4 regions of the Kocuria sp. ChxB genome follow, and region 1 is predicted to be linked to each of the others. Evidence: riboswitches for the same ligand, from Rfam matches in the RefSeq annotation. Region 1 holds a riboswitch; each other region holds the start of a gene.

Evidence for each region. A riboswitch is a leader RNA that binds a small molecule or an ion and turns the genes downstream of it on or off. The one in region 1 is predicted to bind thiamine pyrophosphate.
Region 2: another riboswitch for thiamine pyrophosphate. It lies ahead of thiC (phosphomethylpyrimidine synthase ThiC); the one in region 1 lies ahead of P8S73_RS05530 (ECF transporter S component).
Region 3: another riboswitch for thiamine pyrophosphate. It lies ahead of P8S73_RS01940 (bifunctional hydroxymethylpyrimidine kinase/phosphomethylpyrimidine kinase); the one in region 1 lies ahead of P8S73_RS05530 (ECF transporter S component).
Region 4: another riboswitch for thiamine pyrophosphate. It lies ahead of P8S73_RS06535 (3-oxoacyl-ACP reductase); the one in region 1 lies ahead of P8S73_RS05530 (ECF transporter S component).

What each region holds. Positions count from the first base shown of each region.
Region 1 is NZ_CP121123.1:1,258,804-1,262,703, forward strand. Features, by position in the region: gene P8S73_RS05525 (ABC transporter ATP-binding protein) at 1-1,129, opposite strand, end outside; gene P8S73_RS05530 (ECF transporter S component) at 1,126-1,749, opposite strand; TPP riboswitch at 1,806-1,912, opposite strand; gene P8S73_RS05535 (DUF4235 domain-containing protein) at 2,077-2,349, opposite strand; gene mnhG (monovalent cation/H(+) antiporter subunit G) at 2,479-2,844, opposite strand; gene P8S73_RS05545 (monovalent cation/H+ antiporter complex subunit F) at 2,841-3,110, opposite strand; gene P8S73_RS05550 (Na+/H+ antiporter subunit E) at 3,107-3,754, opposite strand; gene P8S73_RS05555 (Na+/H+ antiporter subunit D) at 3,751-3,900, opposite strand, start outside.
Region 2 is NZ_CP121123.1:874,358-878,257, reverse strand. Features, by position in the region: gene P8S73_RS03790 (succinate dehydrogenase cytochrome b subunit) at 1-410, opposite strand, end outside; gene P8S73_RS03785 (hypothetical protein) at 676-1,572, opposite strand; TPP riboswitch at 1,772-1,883, shown strand; gene thiC (phosphomethylpyrimidine synthase ThiC) at 1,979-3,733, shown strand.
Region 3 is NZ_CP121123.1:449,958-453,857, forward strand. Features, by position in the region: gene P8S73_RS01940 (bifunctional hydroxymethylpyrimidine kinase/phosphomethylpyrimidine kinase) at 1-810, opposite strand, end outside; TPP riboswitch at 798-891, opposite strand; gene P8S73_RS01945 (Rne/Rng family ribonuclease) at 983-3,900, opposite strand, start outside.
Region 4 is NZ_CP121123.1:1,480,606-1,484,505, reverse strand. Features, by position in the region: gene P8S73_RS06540 (LLM class flavin-dependent oxidoreductase) at 30-1,316, opposite strand; gene P8S73_RS06535 (3-oxoacyl-ACP reductase) at 1,318-2,082, opposite strand; TPP riboswitch at 2,128-2,261, opposite strand; gene P8S73_RS06530 (hypothetical protein) at 2,786-3,007, opposite strand; gene nhaA (Na+/H+ antiporter NhaA) at 3,473-3,900, shown strand, end outside.

The DNA of each region.
Region 1 (3,900 bases):
GCGCGCCGTCCGCGAGCGCCGCGGAGGCCCGCACCGTGCCGCGCACGGGCACGAGCAGACCCGCCAGCGTCAGCGCCAGGGTGGACTTGCCCGCCCCGTTCACGCCGGTCACGGCGAGCGCACGGCCCGCGCGGACGTCCAGGCTGATGCCCTCGGCGGCCACGGGCGCGTCCCAGCCGTCCAGGGGGTCCACAGCCGCGTCCGTGCCGTGCCGCCAGGCCTTCCGGGCACGACGCCGCCTGCGGGCGATCTCGCGCCGCGTCGGCTGCACGCGGGAGACGGCGAGGTCCCGGGCGCTCAGCAGCACCTCCCCGGCGTCCGGGCCGCGGGTGTCCGCCGGGGCGGGTGCGCGCGTGGTCGGAACCCAGCCGGGCACCCACGTGCCCTGCTCCTGGAGCAGGTGGCGGGCGTCGTGGAGGGTCTCGCGCGTGGGACCGTCGAAGGCCACCCGGCCGTGCTCGTCCAGCACGATGACCCGGTCCACCACGGGTTCCCACAGGGCCACCCGGTGCTCCACGACCACGAGCGTGATGCCGTCCCGCGACACCGCCTCGGAGACGGCCCGGCACAGCTGCTCCGCGCCCTCCTGGTCCACGCTCGCGGTGGGCTCGTCCAGCAGCAGCAGCCGAGGCCGCATGGCCATGACGCCCGCGAGCGCGAGACGCTGCTTCTGCCCGCCGGACAGGGCCGTGGTGGAGTGCGCGAGGGGCAGCGTCAGCCCCACCCGCGCGAGCGCCTCGTCCACGCGGGGCCAGATCTGCTCGAGGGGCACCGAGATGTTCTCCAGCCCGAACGCGACGTCGTCCCCCACGCGGGAAAGGATCACCTGGGTCTCGGGGTCCTGGTGCATGAAGCCCACGGCCCCGCGCGCCTCCCGTGGGTCCACGCCGTCCACGCTCAGCCCGCCGGAGCGGGACTGCCCGTCCGGATCCTGTTCCACCCCCGCGAGGGCCTGCAGCAGCGTGGACTTCCCGGCGCCGGACGGCCCCAGCAGCAACACGCGCTCCCCGGGTTCGACCACGGCGGTGACGTCACGCAGGCTCGGATCCTGACGGCCGGGGTAGTGCCACCCGAACCGCTCCAGCCGCACGGCCGCGCCGGTGGGCGCAGACCCCGCCGGTTCCGTCATCGACGGCGCGTGGCGCCGGAGGCCAGGGCCCCCAGCACCCCGGTGGCCTGCAGTGCACGCACCACGAGCCACATCAGGGCACCGGCGATCACCGCACCCGAGAGGGTGGTGAGGGCGGCGTAGACGACCTTCTGGTCCAGCGCCCACTCGTAGTTGTACATGATGTCCTCGCTCACCCCGAGGAAGAGTCCCGAGAGCGCACCGGCCGCGGTGGCCACGGCCAGGCCGAAGCGGCGGTAGCGCGTCAGGAGGAACACGAGCTCCACTCCGAGACCCTGGACGAGACCGGAGATCACCACGGTCCACCCGAAGTGGGTTCCCAGGAAGCCCTCCAGCACCGCCGCGAGCAGCTCGCAGAACAGGGCCGCGCCGGGCTTGCGGATGATGAGCGCGCCCAGGGTGCCCGCCACGAGCCAGCCGCCCGAGATCAGCCCCGCCGAGGGCGGATACGCCACCGCGGCCGTGGACACCACGGGGTACAGCAGGTTGGACCACATCCAGAAGATCACCGCGCACGCCGCGGCGAGGACCGCCGCCACCACGATGTCCACGACCCGCCAGGACTGCGTGCGGGCGGTACCCCGTGCGGTTCCGGTGGGGGTGCTGCTGAGCTGTGTCATGAGAACTCCTCCTGAAGGTTCCAGGAGGGGAAGAGCCCCCGCGCACCGCGGACGGGCTCTTGAGATGCTCGACTCCCTAGCGCCGGTATGAACCGGATCAGGTTCGAGGGTCTGCGCTCGCGCGCACTCTCAGCGCCGCGGTGGCGCTCCCCTGTCGTTGAGCCACCAGTCTAGACCACCACGGCGGTCGGCCGGGGTGCTCGAGGCGCCCCGGCCGACCGCCGTGGTGCGAGGTGCGCGCCGCACCCCGGTCCCGCGCACTCCCGCCGCGAGGACGCGTCCAGTGACGCGTGGTCCTCACCGGCGGGCGAGCCGCGGGAGCAGGACTCAGACCTCGGTCTGCGAGGACTTCGTGGAGTCGTTGTCGTCGGACTGCATCTTGGACACCTGGCGGGCGATACCCACCTTGATGACCGTGCCCACCACACCGGTGATCATGGCCCAGATGATGATGTCGCGCCAGGCCTCGTCCTCGTCCGGGTTCTTGGCGGGGGGCTCGTTGCCCGTGACCTGCTTCCACGCCACGGTCAGAGCCTTGTTGGCCACGGCCACGCCGCCCAGAGAGGCCACCGTGCCGAAAATGTCCATCGCCTTGTTCATGGGATTCTCCTCGGTTTTCGAAAGTGCCGCCGGCGCGTGGTGGCCGGCGGCGTCGTGCTCCCACCCCAGCATACGAACCCGTGAGCCGGGGTGGCGCCACCTGCCCGGGTGGCACCACCGCGTGTGTCGTCAGTCGGGACGGTCCTCGCCGGCGCGGGCCACCACGTCACGCAGCTCGTCCGTCACGAGGTTCTCCTCGTGCAGGTGCTTGGAACGGTAGGCCGCACGGCCCACCATGTGCGCGGAGACCGGGACCGTGAGCAGCTGGAAGATCCACGCGAGGACCAGCAGGGGGACCATCCGGGGCTCCCCGCTGGCGAGCGCGAGGGCGGTGAGCAGCAGGAGCAGCCCGAAGACCTGGGGCTTGGTGCCCGCGTGCATGCGGGAGAGCAGATCGGGGAAGCGCACGAGACCCACCGCGGCCGCGAGCGACATGAACGTCCCCGCGACCAGGCACACCACTGCTGCCACGTCCGTCACCGTGTGCCAGTTCATGAGCGGTCCAGCCCCACGTTGCGCGCCACCGTGACGGATCCCAGGAACCCCACGAGGGAGACGATCACGAGCAGCACCAGGTTGTCCGTGTGGCGGTGGTACACCATCTCCACGGCCAGCGCGGCGCCCACGATGGCCAGGAGGACGTCCGTGGCGATCACCCGGTCCAGCAGGGACGGCCCTTTGGCCAGGCGGTAGATGGTGCCCGCGGCCGCGAGCGCGAGGATCGCACCGCACACCCACACGGCGACGTCGAACAGGGTCATGACCGTTCCTCTCCGGGCCCGCTCCCGGCCTCGTCCATGTCTTCGGTGGGGGACTCGACGGCGCCAGTGGCCTCCGTGCGGTCGGGGTCACCCTTGACCGGCAGCAGCGCCAGGTCCTCCCGCGAGCCCATGATGCGGATCCAGGCGGCCTCGGTGTCCAGCACCGAGCGCCGGAACGCCTCGGCCTGCTCCGGCGTGGCGATGTCCAGGACGTGGAAGTAGAGGATCCCGTTCCCCCGGTCCACCTCGACCACCAGTGACCCGGGGATCAGCGCCATGGTGTGCCCCACGGCGGTCATCAGCAGATCGTTGTTCTGACGCAGCGGCACCCGCAGCACGGCGTTGTGCACGCGCGGTCCCTGCACCAGCGCCACTCGGAACACGTGGATGCTCGCCTTGGCCACCTGCCACACGAACGTGACCACGAACAGCACGAAGTGCACCACGTTGAAGCGCCCGGACAGTCGGACCGGGGGCAGCACCAGGGTGCGCGTGACCAGCAGGGCCAGCAGCAGCCCGAAGACCAGGTTGCCGGGGCTCCAGTCCCCCCACAGCGCTCCCCACACCACCACGAGCCACAGGATCAGCGGCAGCTCGGCCCGCAGGGAGTTGCGGGCCTGGCGACGGACGGCGGATGTGCTCATGGTGCCTCCTCGCTCACGCCGCCCTCGCCCACGGGGGCCAGCACGGCGTCGACGTAGCGGTCCGGGTGCACCTGGTTGTCCGCGGCGCTGCCCGCGAGGTCGAAGAGCGGGCCCGCGAAGACCGTGAGCGCCACCCCCACCACCAC
Region 2 (3,900 bases), 380 kb from region 1:
AACGAGCCGGTGGCGGCCGGTGGCGCCCCCAGGGTGAGGTCGAGGATGTGGAAGATCACGAACAGCAGGATGACGATGCCGGTGCCCAGCATGTAGCGCGCCATCAGTGCGTCCGGACGCCGGAGGCCCTTGCGGGGGAACGCCCCACGGGCGCGGCGGGCGCGGGTCCACAGCAGCAGGCCGCACCCGAGGTGCAGCGCCAGGCTGACCAGCAGGACCACCCGCAGGATCCACAGCATGCCCGAGTAGGGCAGCAGCGGCATGGCGATCTCGCGCAGCCAGTGCGCGTAGTGGTCGAATTCTTCCTGCCCGCGGTAGATGTGCAGGTTGCCGTACATGTGGACGAACACGAATCCCACAAAAATGAGTCCGGTGACGGCCATCGTGGTTTTCGCCGCGAAGTTCGACACCGGCAGGCGTCTGCCCGGTGTGGAAGATGTCCGGTGGTCTCGGTGCACAGTTGCCGTCATGATCGCCCCTCGTCAGTGCCTGAACCGCAGTCTTTGAAGTCGTCAGGTACGTGTTTCACGCTACTCCTGGGAGCTGCGAAAGACGGCGAATGGGGCGGGCGGGTCAGCGTATTTCCCGCGTAATTGTCGACGCGTCAATGGTCAGTGCACTGCGCCTGTTTATCAGCAGTCTGAGCAATTCTCGGGATCGTTTTCGGTCGTCGATTCAGTCGCACTGGAGAAGCTGAACCGCTTCAGGGGACAGGGCCCACACGTCGAGGTATGGAACCACCACGTGACCGTCCACCTGCTCGTGCAGCCAGCGGGAGAGCGTGCGCAGCCCAGTGCTGTCACCGGGCGGCAGCTGCACCATGCGGCGGCCCAGGTTGTCGTGGACGAGAAGCGTGCGACCGCTCGCAGCCAGGGCCCGGATCAGGCGCTCGTCGTCGGCGCGGTCACCCAGGGTGCGCGGTGAGTCGTACTCGAACCACAGGACGTCGCAGCGGGAGTCGATGGCGTCCCAGTGGTGCACCAACACGTGGATGTCGAAGCCGTCGATGTCGCTCTTCCACACCACCAGGTCCTCGGGGGCGGGCATGGCCAGCAGCGATGCGGGGGAGACCCAGTCCTCGACGGCGTGCCCGCCGGCGCCCTCCTCCGGCTGGAACCCGCCCGTGGAGCCGGCGCGGCTGAAGGACACCCGCGTGCCCACCGGTCCCACGAACCCCTCCACCACGGTGGCGCGCTCGGCGTGCGCAGCCAGGTTGCGGGCCAGGTAGCCGAGGAACATTGGATCACCTTCGACGCTGATCACCGAGCTCCGTGGGTCCGAAGCGAGGACGGCGGCCGCGGTGTCTCCCACGTTCGCCCCCACGTCGATGACCGCGACGTGCCGGTTCCCGGCCGCGAGCCGGGCGAGCAGGTCGATGGCGTACGCGTCGTACGTGGGATCCCGGCGCTGGTAGTAGGGGAGATTGTGCTCCGGTGGCAGCACGATCTCCACGCCACCGATGGTGTGACGCTGCTCCTGACGGCGCCAGGTCCGCCAGTGCACCCGCACCGGGTTGGTGGCGTGCCCGATCATGCGCCCGATGAAGCGCTTCTTGCGGACGGTCAGGGCCATGGGGGACAAGCCTTTGGTCAGGGGGATGCTGAGGCACGGGCAGGACGGCGCGATCAGGACCGCACGACCCGCCTCGCGCGCCACGATACTGCCACGGGCGTGGCGGCGCCGTGGACGGGCCGCGATCACGGCGGCAAGAGGCCAGCCAAGGGAATGCTGCGGGGTCGCCCTCTCACCGCCGGATGTGTGCTAGACATGTGACCGTCCACACGGGAGCCCCAGACGCGGGGGCTGAGATCGGGCCAGTGCTGCCCGGGACCGTCGAACCTGAACCGGCTCGTACCGGCGTAGGAAGTGAGGAACGGCCTTGCCTTCGCACACCCCCAGCACATCTGCCCCCGAGACCTCTGCGACGTCCGAGACCTCCACGGAGAACGGCCTACAGGACGCCCCCGGGGACAAGACCATCCAGCAGACCGAGCAGCACGAGTCCCACCGCCTGGCGTGGCTGGAGGACACGGAGCACGGCATCCAGGTGCCCGTCACGGAGATCCACCAGCTGGACGCCCCGGACGGCACACCCAACCACCCGCTGCAGGTGTACCGCACGATGGGCCCGGGCAGCGTCCCGGAGGAGGGGCTGGAGCCCTGGCGGGCGCCGTGGATCGAGGAGCGGGACGACACCGAGGTCTACGAGGCCCGCGGCCTCAAGCTCGAGGACGACGGCCGCAGCGCCGTGCGCCGCGGTGTACCGTCCCAGCAGTGGCGGGGGAGGAAGCCGGAGCCCCGGCGGGCCCGGCCCGGCAGGTGCGTGACCCAGATGCACTACGCGCGCCGCGGCGTCGTGACCCCGGAGATGCGTTTCGTGGCGCTGCGGGAGCAGTGCGACGTGGAACTGGTGCGCCAGGAGGTGGCCGCCGGGCGCGCGGTGATCCCGCTGAACGTGAACCACCCGGAGTCCGAGCCCATGGTCATCGGGCGGAAGTTCCTGGTGAAGGTGAACGCGAACATCGGCAACTCGGCGGTGACCAGCTCCATCAGCGAGGAGGTGGCCAAGCTGGAGTGGGCCGCCAAGTGGGGCGCGGACACGCTCATGGACCTCTCCACGGGCAACGACATCCACACCACGCGCGAGTGGATCCTGCGCAACTCCCCGATACCCATCGGCACCGTGCCCATCTACCAGGCGCTCGAGAAGGTGGACGGGGACGCCAACGCGCTCACGTGGGAGATCTACCGGGACACCGTGATCGAGCAGTGCGAGCAGGGCGTGGACTACATGACGGTCCACGCGGGCGTGCTGCTGCGCTACGTGCCGCTGACCGCCGAGCGCGTCACCGGGATCGTCTCGCGCGGCGGGTCGATCATGGCCGGCTGGTGCCTGGCGCACCACCGGGAGAACTTCCTCTACACGCACTTCGACGAGCTGTGCGAGATCTTCGCGCAGTACGACGTCGCGTTCTCCCTGGGCGACGGCCTGCGCCCCGGCTCCATCGCGGACGCCAACGACGCCGCCCAGTTCGCCGAGCTGGACACCCTCGCCGAGCTGACCAAGCGCGCGTGGGAGCACGACGTGCAGGTGATGGTGGAGGGTCCCGGCCACATCCCGCTGCACAAGATCCGCGAGAACGTGGAGCGCCAGCAGGAGCTGTGCGACGGCGCCCCGTTCTACACCCTGGGCCCGCTCGCCACGGACATCGCTCCCGGCTACGACCACATCACTTCCGCGATCGGTGCCACGGAGATCGCTCGCTACGGCACCGCGATGCTGTGCTACGTGACCCCCAAGGAGCACCTGGGCCTGCCCAACCGAGACGACGTCAAGACCGGCGTGATCACCTACAAGATCGCCGCCCACGCCGCGGACATCGCCAAGGGCCACCCGGGCGCCACGGAACGCGACGACGCGCTGTCCAAGGCACGCTTCGAGTTCCGCTGGCGGGACCAGTTCGGGCTGGGGCTGGACCCGGTGACCGCGCAGGAGTACCACGACGAGACCCTGCCCGCCGAGCCCGCCAAGACCGCCCACTTCTGCTCGATGTGCGGGCCCAAGTTCTGCTCCATGCGCATCTCCCAGGACATCCGGGACACCTACGGCAGCGCGGAGAACCAGGCCGCGATCGCCGGGATGCAGCGCAAGAGCCAGGAGTTCCTCGCCGCCGGGGGACAGGTGTACCTCCCGGAACCCACGGTCCGGGGCGAGGAGCCCGTGCGTCCCTGATCTCACCGGCGGGTGTATTGCCTCACACTTGGCGATTTTCTCGGGGTGGCCAGGCATCAAACGGCCCCCGCAGGACTAGCGTTGAGCCCGTGATCAAGGCGTTGTGGTAGGGCGCCGTGGACGGTGGGGCAGGAGTCTGCGCGGCTCCCGATCCACCCCGCGGCGCG
Region 3 (3,900 bases), 810 kb from region 1:
GAAGTGGTGGACCGGGCCGTTGCCGTGGCCCACGTGCAGGGAGTCCGCAGCGCGCAGCGCACCACGCAGCCAGCGGCGGGCGGTGTCGATCCCCTGTGCCCAGTCCCCCGTGCGCGCCACGACCGTGGCCACCGCAGACGACAGTGAGCACCCGGTCCCGTGGGTGTTGCGCGTGGCCACCCTCGTCCCCGAGTACTGGGCCACGGGCTCGGCCCGGCCCGGGACCACGAGGGCGTCCGGGGTGGACTCCCCGCTCAGGTGCCCGCCCTTGACCAGCACGCGCGTGCCGAAGGTCTCCGCCACGGCCCGGCCCTGCTCGAGCGCATCGTCCCACGTGGTGGCCACGGGCCGCTCCGCGAGCACGGCGAGTTCGGGCAGGTTGGGGGTGATCAGGTCCGCGTGGTGCAGGATGCCGCGCAGCGCGTCCTCGGCGTCGGATGCGAGCAGACGCCCCCCGGCGGTGGCCACCATGACGGGGTCGATCACGACCACGGGCGCACGGTGGGCCGCGAGCCACGCCCCCACCGTCTCGATGACGTCCACCGAGCCGAGCATCCCGACCTTCACGGCATCCAGCTCCACGTCCTGCGCCACGGCGTCCAACTGCGCCTGCAGCACGGACACGGGTGGGGTGTGGACCGCCACCACGCCCCGCGTGTTCTGCGCGACCACCGCAGTGACCACGCTCAGCCCGAAGCCGCCCATGGCGGCGATGGACTTCAGGTCCGCGGCGTGCCCGGCACCACCCGTGGGGTCCGTGCCGGCGATCGAGAGGACGCGGGGGGCGGGGACAGAAGGCGTGGGGTTCACGACATTCCCTTCGCTAGTACGAGCTAGATCAGGTTCTACGGGTGTGTTCTCAGCCGCCGTGCGGCACCCCGTGCACGTGGTCCCGATCATGCCACAGGAGCGCCCGGACGAGTCCGAGCGCTCCTGTGGTGGGTGGTCCCCCGCGGCCCTCCCGGGAGGGCCGCGCGGGGCGTCAGTCCCCCTTGGGGGTCATCGTGATGTCCCGGGCGCTCACGCCCACACCCACGATGGTGGGCTGGCCGTCCGAGGAGGCCGAGCCCACGGGCGCGGCCGCGGCGGTGAACCGCGTGGCCGAGCGCTCGGCGGCGTCGTACTCACGGGTCTCCACGCTTCCGGCACCCGGTGCGGCCGTGGGAGCCACGGCGCGGCGGGAGCCGCGGCGGCGCCTGGCGGGAGCGGCATCAGCGGCGGACGCGGAGGGCTGTGCCGCGGTGGCGCGCCGGGACGGGGTCTGCTGCCCGGAGCCGCCCTCGGACGGCGACTGCTTCGGGGCGTCCCGCTCCGGCGCGGAGCTCTCGGACTGCTCGGACCGGTCCTGCTCGGCGTCGGACGACGCCGCGCCGTTGCCGCGACCCCGGCCGCGCTGGCCCGTAGAACGTCCCCCGCGGCCCTTCAAGCCCTCGCCGCCCCGCCGTCCGGAGCCGCGACCGGACCCGGTGCGGTCCTGCGACGCGTCCTCACCGGAGTCCTCGGCCGAGAAGGCCGCGGAGAGCGAGTCCAGGGTGAGCGCCTCCTGCTCCGCGCGCTCGTCCTTCTGCCCCTGGGGGAGCTCGATGACCTCACCGTGGATCGTCAGGCTGGACCCGGCGTCACCCGCGGCGTGCTCGCCGCGGGGTTCGGAGGCACCGTTCCCACCGTTCTCGGTGGCGGTGTCCTCGCCCTGGTTCCCACGACCGCGGCTGCGCTTGCCGCGACGCTTCTTCCGACGCCGCCCGCTCTCGGAGTCCGCCGAACCGTGCTCGGACGCCTGCTCCGGACCCTGGTTCCCGTGCCCTGCGTGCTGGCCGGTCGAGTCCTTGTGCTCGGCTCCGCCGCGGGACCCGCCCTGGGCGTCGTCGTCCTCGTGGGAGGAGGCGGCCGCGATGTTTGCGAACGCCGTGCGGGCGGCCTCGTCCCGGGCCTGCTGCTGGTCGTCCGCGCCACCCCGGTTGTTCGACCGGGGTTTGTCCTGCGGCTGGTTCTGCTTCTGCCGCGAGCGCTTGCGCTCGTTGCGGTTGCCGCCGCGGTGGTCCGGCGCGGTGGCCGTGGAGCGACCCTTGAGGGGGTGGTCGTGGACCACGACGCCGCGGCCCGCGCACTCCTCGCACGGCTCCGAGAAGACCTCGAGCAGGCCGGTGCCCATGCGCTTGCGCGTCATCTGCACGAGACCCAGGGAGGTCACCTCCGCCACCTGGTGCTTGGTTCGGTCACGGCCCAGGCACTCCACGAGCCGACGCAGCACGAGGTCCCGGTTGGACTCCAGGACCATGTCGATGAAGTCCACCACGATGATCCCGCCGATGTCCCGCAGCCGCAGCTGGCGCACGATCTCCTCGGCGGCCTCGAGGTTGTTCTTGGTGACGGTCTCCTCGAGGTTGCCGCCGGAACCGGTGAACTTGCCGGTATTGACGTCCACCACGGTCATGGCCTCGGTGCGGTCGATCACGAGCGAGCCGCCGGAGGGCAGGAACACCTTGCGCTCCAGGGCCTTCTGGATCTGCTCCTCCACGCGCATGTGCTCGAAGAGATCCTCGTCCTCCGTCCAGCGCTGCAGCCGGTCCAGCAGGTCCGGGGCCACGTAGGTCACGTACGCCTCGATGTTGTCCCACGCCTGCTCGCCCTGGACCACCATGGCGGTGAAGTCCTCGTTGAACACGTCGCGGACCGTCTTGATGGTGAGGTCCGGCTCGGCGTAGAGCAGCTCCGGCGCCAGGGTCTTGGTGGAGCCCGCCTTCTCCTGGATCTGCTCCCACTGGGAGCGCAGCCGGTTGATGTCGTTGGTCAGCTCGGTCTCGGACGCGCCCTCCGCAGCGGTGCGCACGATCACGCCCGCGCCCTCGGGCAGCCGGTCCTTGAGGATCTTCTTGAGCCGCTGGCGCTCCACGTCCGGGAGCTTGCGGGAGATCCCGGTCATGGACCCGCCGGGCACGTACACGAGGTAGCGCCCCGGCAGGGACACCTGGCTGGTGAGCCGGGCGCCCTTGTGCCCCACGGGGTCCTTGGTGACCTGCACGAGCACCGTGCTGCCGGGCTTCAGGGCGTTCTCGATCTTGCGGGGCTTGTTGCCCAGCTCCGCGGCGTCCCAGTCCACCTCGCCGGCGTAGAGCACGGCGTTGCGCCCGCGTCCGATGTCCACGAACGCGGCCTCCATGGACGGCAGGACGTTCTGCACCTTGCCCACGTACACGTTGCCGATCAGCGAGTCCTGCGTGGTGTGGGAGACGAAGTGCTCCGCGAGGATCCCGTCCTCGAGCACGCCGATCTGGATGCGGTCCTCCTTCTGACGGACCAGCATCTTGCGCTCCACGGACTCGCGGCGGGCCAGGAACTCGGCCTCGGTGATCACGTGGCGGCGGCGGCCGAACTGGCGGGACTCGCGACGGCGCTGGCGCTTGGCCTCCAGGCGCGTGGAGCCCCGGACACCGACCACCTCGTCGCTGCCCGTGCCCTCGGACGCGCCGCGCGGGGCGCGCACCCGCGTCACGGAGCCGTCGGAGTCGTCCACGAGCTCCATGTCCTCGTCCCCGCGACGACGCCGCCGGCGCCGCCTGCTCGAGACGCTCCCGTTCTCGTCGTCCTCGTCCTCGTCGCGGTGCGCCGCGCGCTCGGCATCGCGCTCCTGGGCGGCCTCGCGCAGGCGGGCCTTCTGCGCCTCGGCCGCACGGCGGATCTCCTCCGGGTCCGGGGCGCGGAACAGCAACGAGGCACCGGGGCCGAAGGCTCCGAAGTCGTCCTGCGTGGGGGGCTGGGTGCTCTCCTGCGCGGAGCCGTCGTCGTCGGACGCCGTGTTCTCGGCCGAGGCATCGGTGGCCTTCTCCGCCGCGGCACCGTCCTGCTCCGCGGTCTCCGTCTTCTGGGACCCGGTGTCCTGGCCCGCCGCGGCGTCGTCGT
Region 4 (3,900 bases), 220 kb from region 1:
GGGGCGCGGCGGCGTCGTGCGGTGGGTGGTCAGCCCCGGGTGAGATGACCGCGCAGCGTGGTGGCGGAGTACTCGGTGCGGAACAGGCCGCGGCGCTGCAGCTCGGGGACCACGAGGTCCACGAAGTCCGTGAGCGAGTCCGGCTGCACGGGCGGCATGAGGTTGAAGCCGTCCGCGCCGCCGTTCTCCAGCCACTCCTGCATCCGGCCCGCGATGGACTCCGGGGTGCCCACCATGGTGCAGTGGCCACCGCCGGCGGCCAGACGTCCGAGCAGCTGGCGGACCGTGGGGTGCTCCGCCTCGATGATCCGCAGGATGGTCCCGTAGCGGCCCTGCGGTCCGGTGAACTCCTCCAGGGGCGGCAGCGGGGGAACGGGTGCGTCCAGGTCCCAGTCGGAGCAGTCCTGCTCCACGAACGTGGAGAGCTGCGCGAGGGACTGCTCCACGGGCAGCAGCCGGTCCACGCGCTCCTGCTTGGCGAGGGCCTCCTCGTGGGTGCGGCCCACGTAGGTGACCAGCCCGGGCATCACGACCACGGCCTCCGGGTCGCGCCCGGCCCGCGCCACCTCCGCCTTGACCGAGGAGTAGTACTCCTGGGCGGCGGGGAGGTCGTAGGCCACGGCGTAGATCCCCTCCGCGAAGTCCCCGGCCAGGGCCTTGCCGGGACCGGACGCACCGGCCTGGAACAGCACCGGCTCGCCCTGCGGGGAGCGCGGGACCGTGAGGGGCCCGTCCACCAGGAAGTGGCGGCCCTCGTGGTCCAGGCGGTGCAGCTTGGAGGGGTCCGCCCACTGGCCCTCGGGGTCCGCGGTGACGGCGTCCTCGTCCCAGCTGGCCCACAGGGCGCGGGCCACCTCCACGAACTCGCGGGCGCGCTCGTAGCGCTCGTCCTTGGGTGGCATGGCCCGATAGCCGTGGTTGCGGGCCTCGTCGTCCCACATGGAGGTCACCACGTTCCAGCCCGCCCGGCCGCCCGAGATGTGGTCCAGGGACGCGAGCATCCGGGCCGCGTGGAACGGCGTGAAGAACGTGGAGGACACTATGCACACCAGGCCGATGCGCTCGGTGGCGCGCGCCATCGCGGACAGGGCGGTCAGCGGTTCCAGGGACCAGTGGGGTCCGCCGGACACGTCGCCCACGCTGTGGCCGTCCGCGAAGAACACGGCGTCGAACAGGCCGCGCTCGGCGGTCTGCGCGAGCTCCTCGTAGTAGCTGATGTTCGTGAGGCGGTGCACCGAGGAGTTGGGCGCGCGCCACGCGGCCTGGTGGTGGCCGGCGCCGTAGAGGAACGCGTTGAGGTGGAGGCGGCGGGCCATGTCAGTCCATCACCAGCCCGCCGTCGACCACCAGGTTCTGGCCGGTGACCCCGCGGGACCAGTCCGAGGCGAAGAACAGGGCGGTGTCCGCGAACTCCTCCGGGGTGGTCACACGGCCCAGGGGAGTGCCGGCGGCAATGAAGTCGAAGACCTCGTCCGGGGTGGCGGCGCTCGCGTCCGTGGTGCGCAGCAGGCCGCCGGAGATCATGTTCACGGTGATGCCCTGCGGGCCGAGGTCCTTGGCGGCGGTGCGGGTGAGGGAGAGCAGGGCGGCCTTCGCGGCGGTGTAGTCGTGGTAGGGGACCACGGGGTTCTGGAAGAGGTTGGTGCCGATGTTGATGATGCGCCCCTCGCCCGCCTCCGCCATGCCCGGGGTGACCGCCTGCATCACGTTGAGGGCGCCCACCACGGCGCCCTGGAACTGCTGGGTGAGGTTCTCGGCGGTCAGATTCTCCAGGGTGGGGCGGGCGTCCCCGTTGAAGCTGAAGTCCACCAGGGCGTTGTTCACCGCCACCGTGACCGGCGCGCCGAAGTGCTCCCTGGCCTGGGTGACCATGTCCTGCACCTGCTGGGCGTCGGTCACGTCCGCCTGAATCGCGAGTGCCCTGTCCTCCCCGAGTTCGCTGACCAGCGCACGGGCCCGCTCCTCGCTGGAGTGGTAGTTCACGACGACGCGCGCACCCTCGCGCGCGAACGCCCGGCTGAGGTGCTCCCCGAGCCCGCGGGCTCCGCCGGTGACCAGGACGATGGTGTTCTCGATCCACATGCTCACTCCTGTGGCTCACGGCGAAGAAAGCGGTGCGCCACCTGCGCGGTGCGACCGTGACATCCCTTCGCCAGTACTAACTGGACAGGTTCGACGGGTGTCATCTCAGCCGCTGCGGTGCCCCGTCCGTCCGCCCGGTGGGGCTGGGAGGGAGGGTGGCGGCACCCCGTGTCACTGGTGGTCAGTGTAGCCAGGGAAGTCTGACGAGGATCAAGTGGGTGGATTGACCGGGAAGGACGAAGTCGCAGGGAACCCTGGTAAGAAAGTGGCGGGACCAAATTACCGACAGTGCGCTCGGCGCTCGGCGGTGGGGCACAGCAGCCAGAACGGAGACGGGTGAATGTCACACCGAACAGCCGCTTCACGGGCAAGCAACGTCGGATGGGTGCTGTGGCTCGCAGCGATGCTCGCCTGGATCGGAGGGCTCGTGGCGGAGCGACTCGTGCACTCCGGATCTCTGTCCTGCGAACTGGGCGACGGAAGCTCGATCTACGGTGAGCCGGGGTGGAGCTGGGTGCCACTGGGCCACACGTGCACCTGGGAGAACGTGGGCGGCGTGATAGTCGTGGACGAGCCGTCCATGATGACTCTCGTACCGCTGCTGGTCCTGTTCCTGTGGGGAATCAGCCTGATGTTGGCTCGTGTTTCCAAGCCACAGCCGCGCCGCAATCCTTAATAGCCGGTCCTGCCGGTGGCGGCTCGGTCAGGTCAGGCCGTTGCTCGCGGGGCGGCGCGCCGCTCGACGGCGCTCCGCCTCGACTTCTGCACGCCGTGCTTGCACCGCCTTGGTGAAGAAGATGACGGCAAAAAGCAGTTCTAGGGTCATGAGCAGCCACGATTCCCGCGCTCCAATGACGGTGATCACGAAGAGGGCCACCATCGCGGACCCCTGGATCAGCAAGCCCACCGATTTCCGTTTCAGCATGCCCCCACCGTAGGCAGGGTGGCCTCTCATGTCAGGCGCGCAGTTTTGCCAACGATTCACCTCACATCTGGAACGCGGGTAGTGCGCGGTAGTCGGAAATCTGGTTGATAGCTTGGGGCCATGAATACAACTATGTGGGTGGCCATCATTGTGGGGGTTTTTCGGGCGGGCGGTCTGGTCTGGTTCTTCGCCCGAAAGGACCTCATAGGGTCCGCCGAGGACAAGAAGAGAGTCAGCCGCGATTCGATGGATGCTCCGCCTCGCGACCTCTGATCGGGTGCCGGACAACGGCGCAGGTTCTAGGGGTATCAGTCGGGTGCGCCCGCCTCTGCAGCTGGGACCCAAGGTCATGATGGAAAGCACGGGTGCGCCGCATAAAGGCGCCCTGCTACCCTTACTGGCTGGTGTGCCGGGAAGTCTGGTCGGCGGTAATGAGCGTGATGCCCGTCGACACTGGAGTGATCCATGCCCCTGCACCACACGTCCACCCCTGCCCACCGTGAGCCCGGATCCCCGGAGCCCGTGGCGCAGGAAGAGTCCTCCGGCTTCGTCTCGGAGCCCGGTTTCTTCAACCATCCTGAGCCGCCGTGCGAGCCCGACCACCCCTCGGGTGGCGTCCTCTCCCGGCTCCAGGACGTCCTGCGCCGCGAGACCGTGGCTGGCATCCTCCTCGTGGTTGCCGCTGTCATCGCCCTCGTCTGGGCCAACTCGCCCTTTGTGGAGAGCTACTTCGCCCTCCGTGACCTCGAGGTCGGCTACGAGCCGTGGCACCTGAAGCTCAGCCTCGGCACCTGGGCCGCGGACGGACTGCTCGCCATCTTCTTCTTCCTCGTGGGCCTCGAGCTCAAGCGCGAGTTCGTCTCGGGTGATCTGCGGGACCTCCGCAAGGCGGC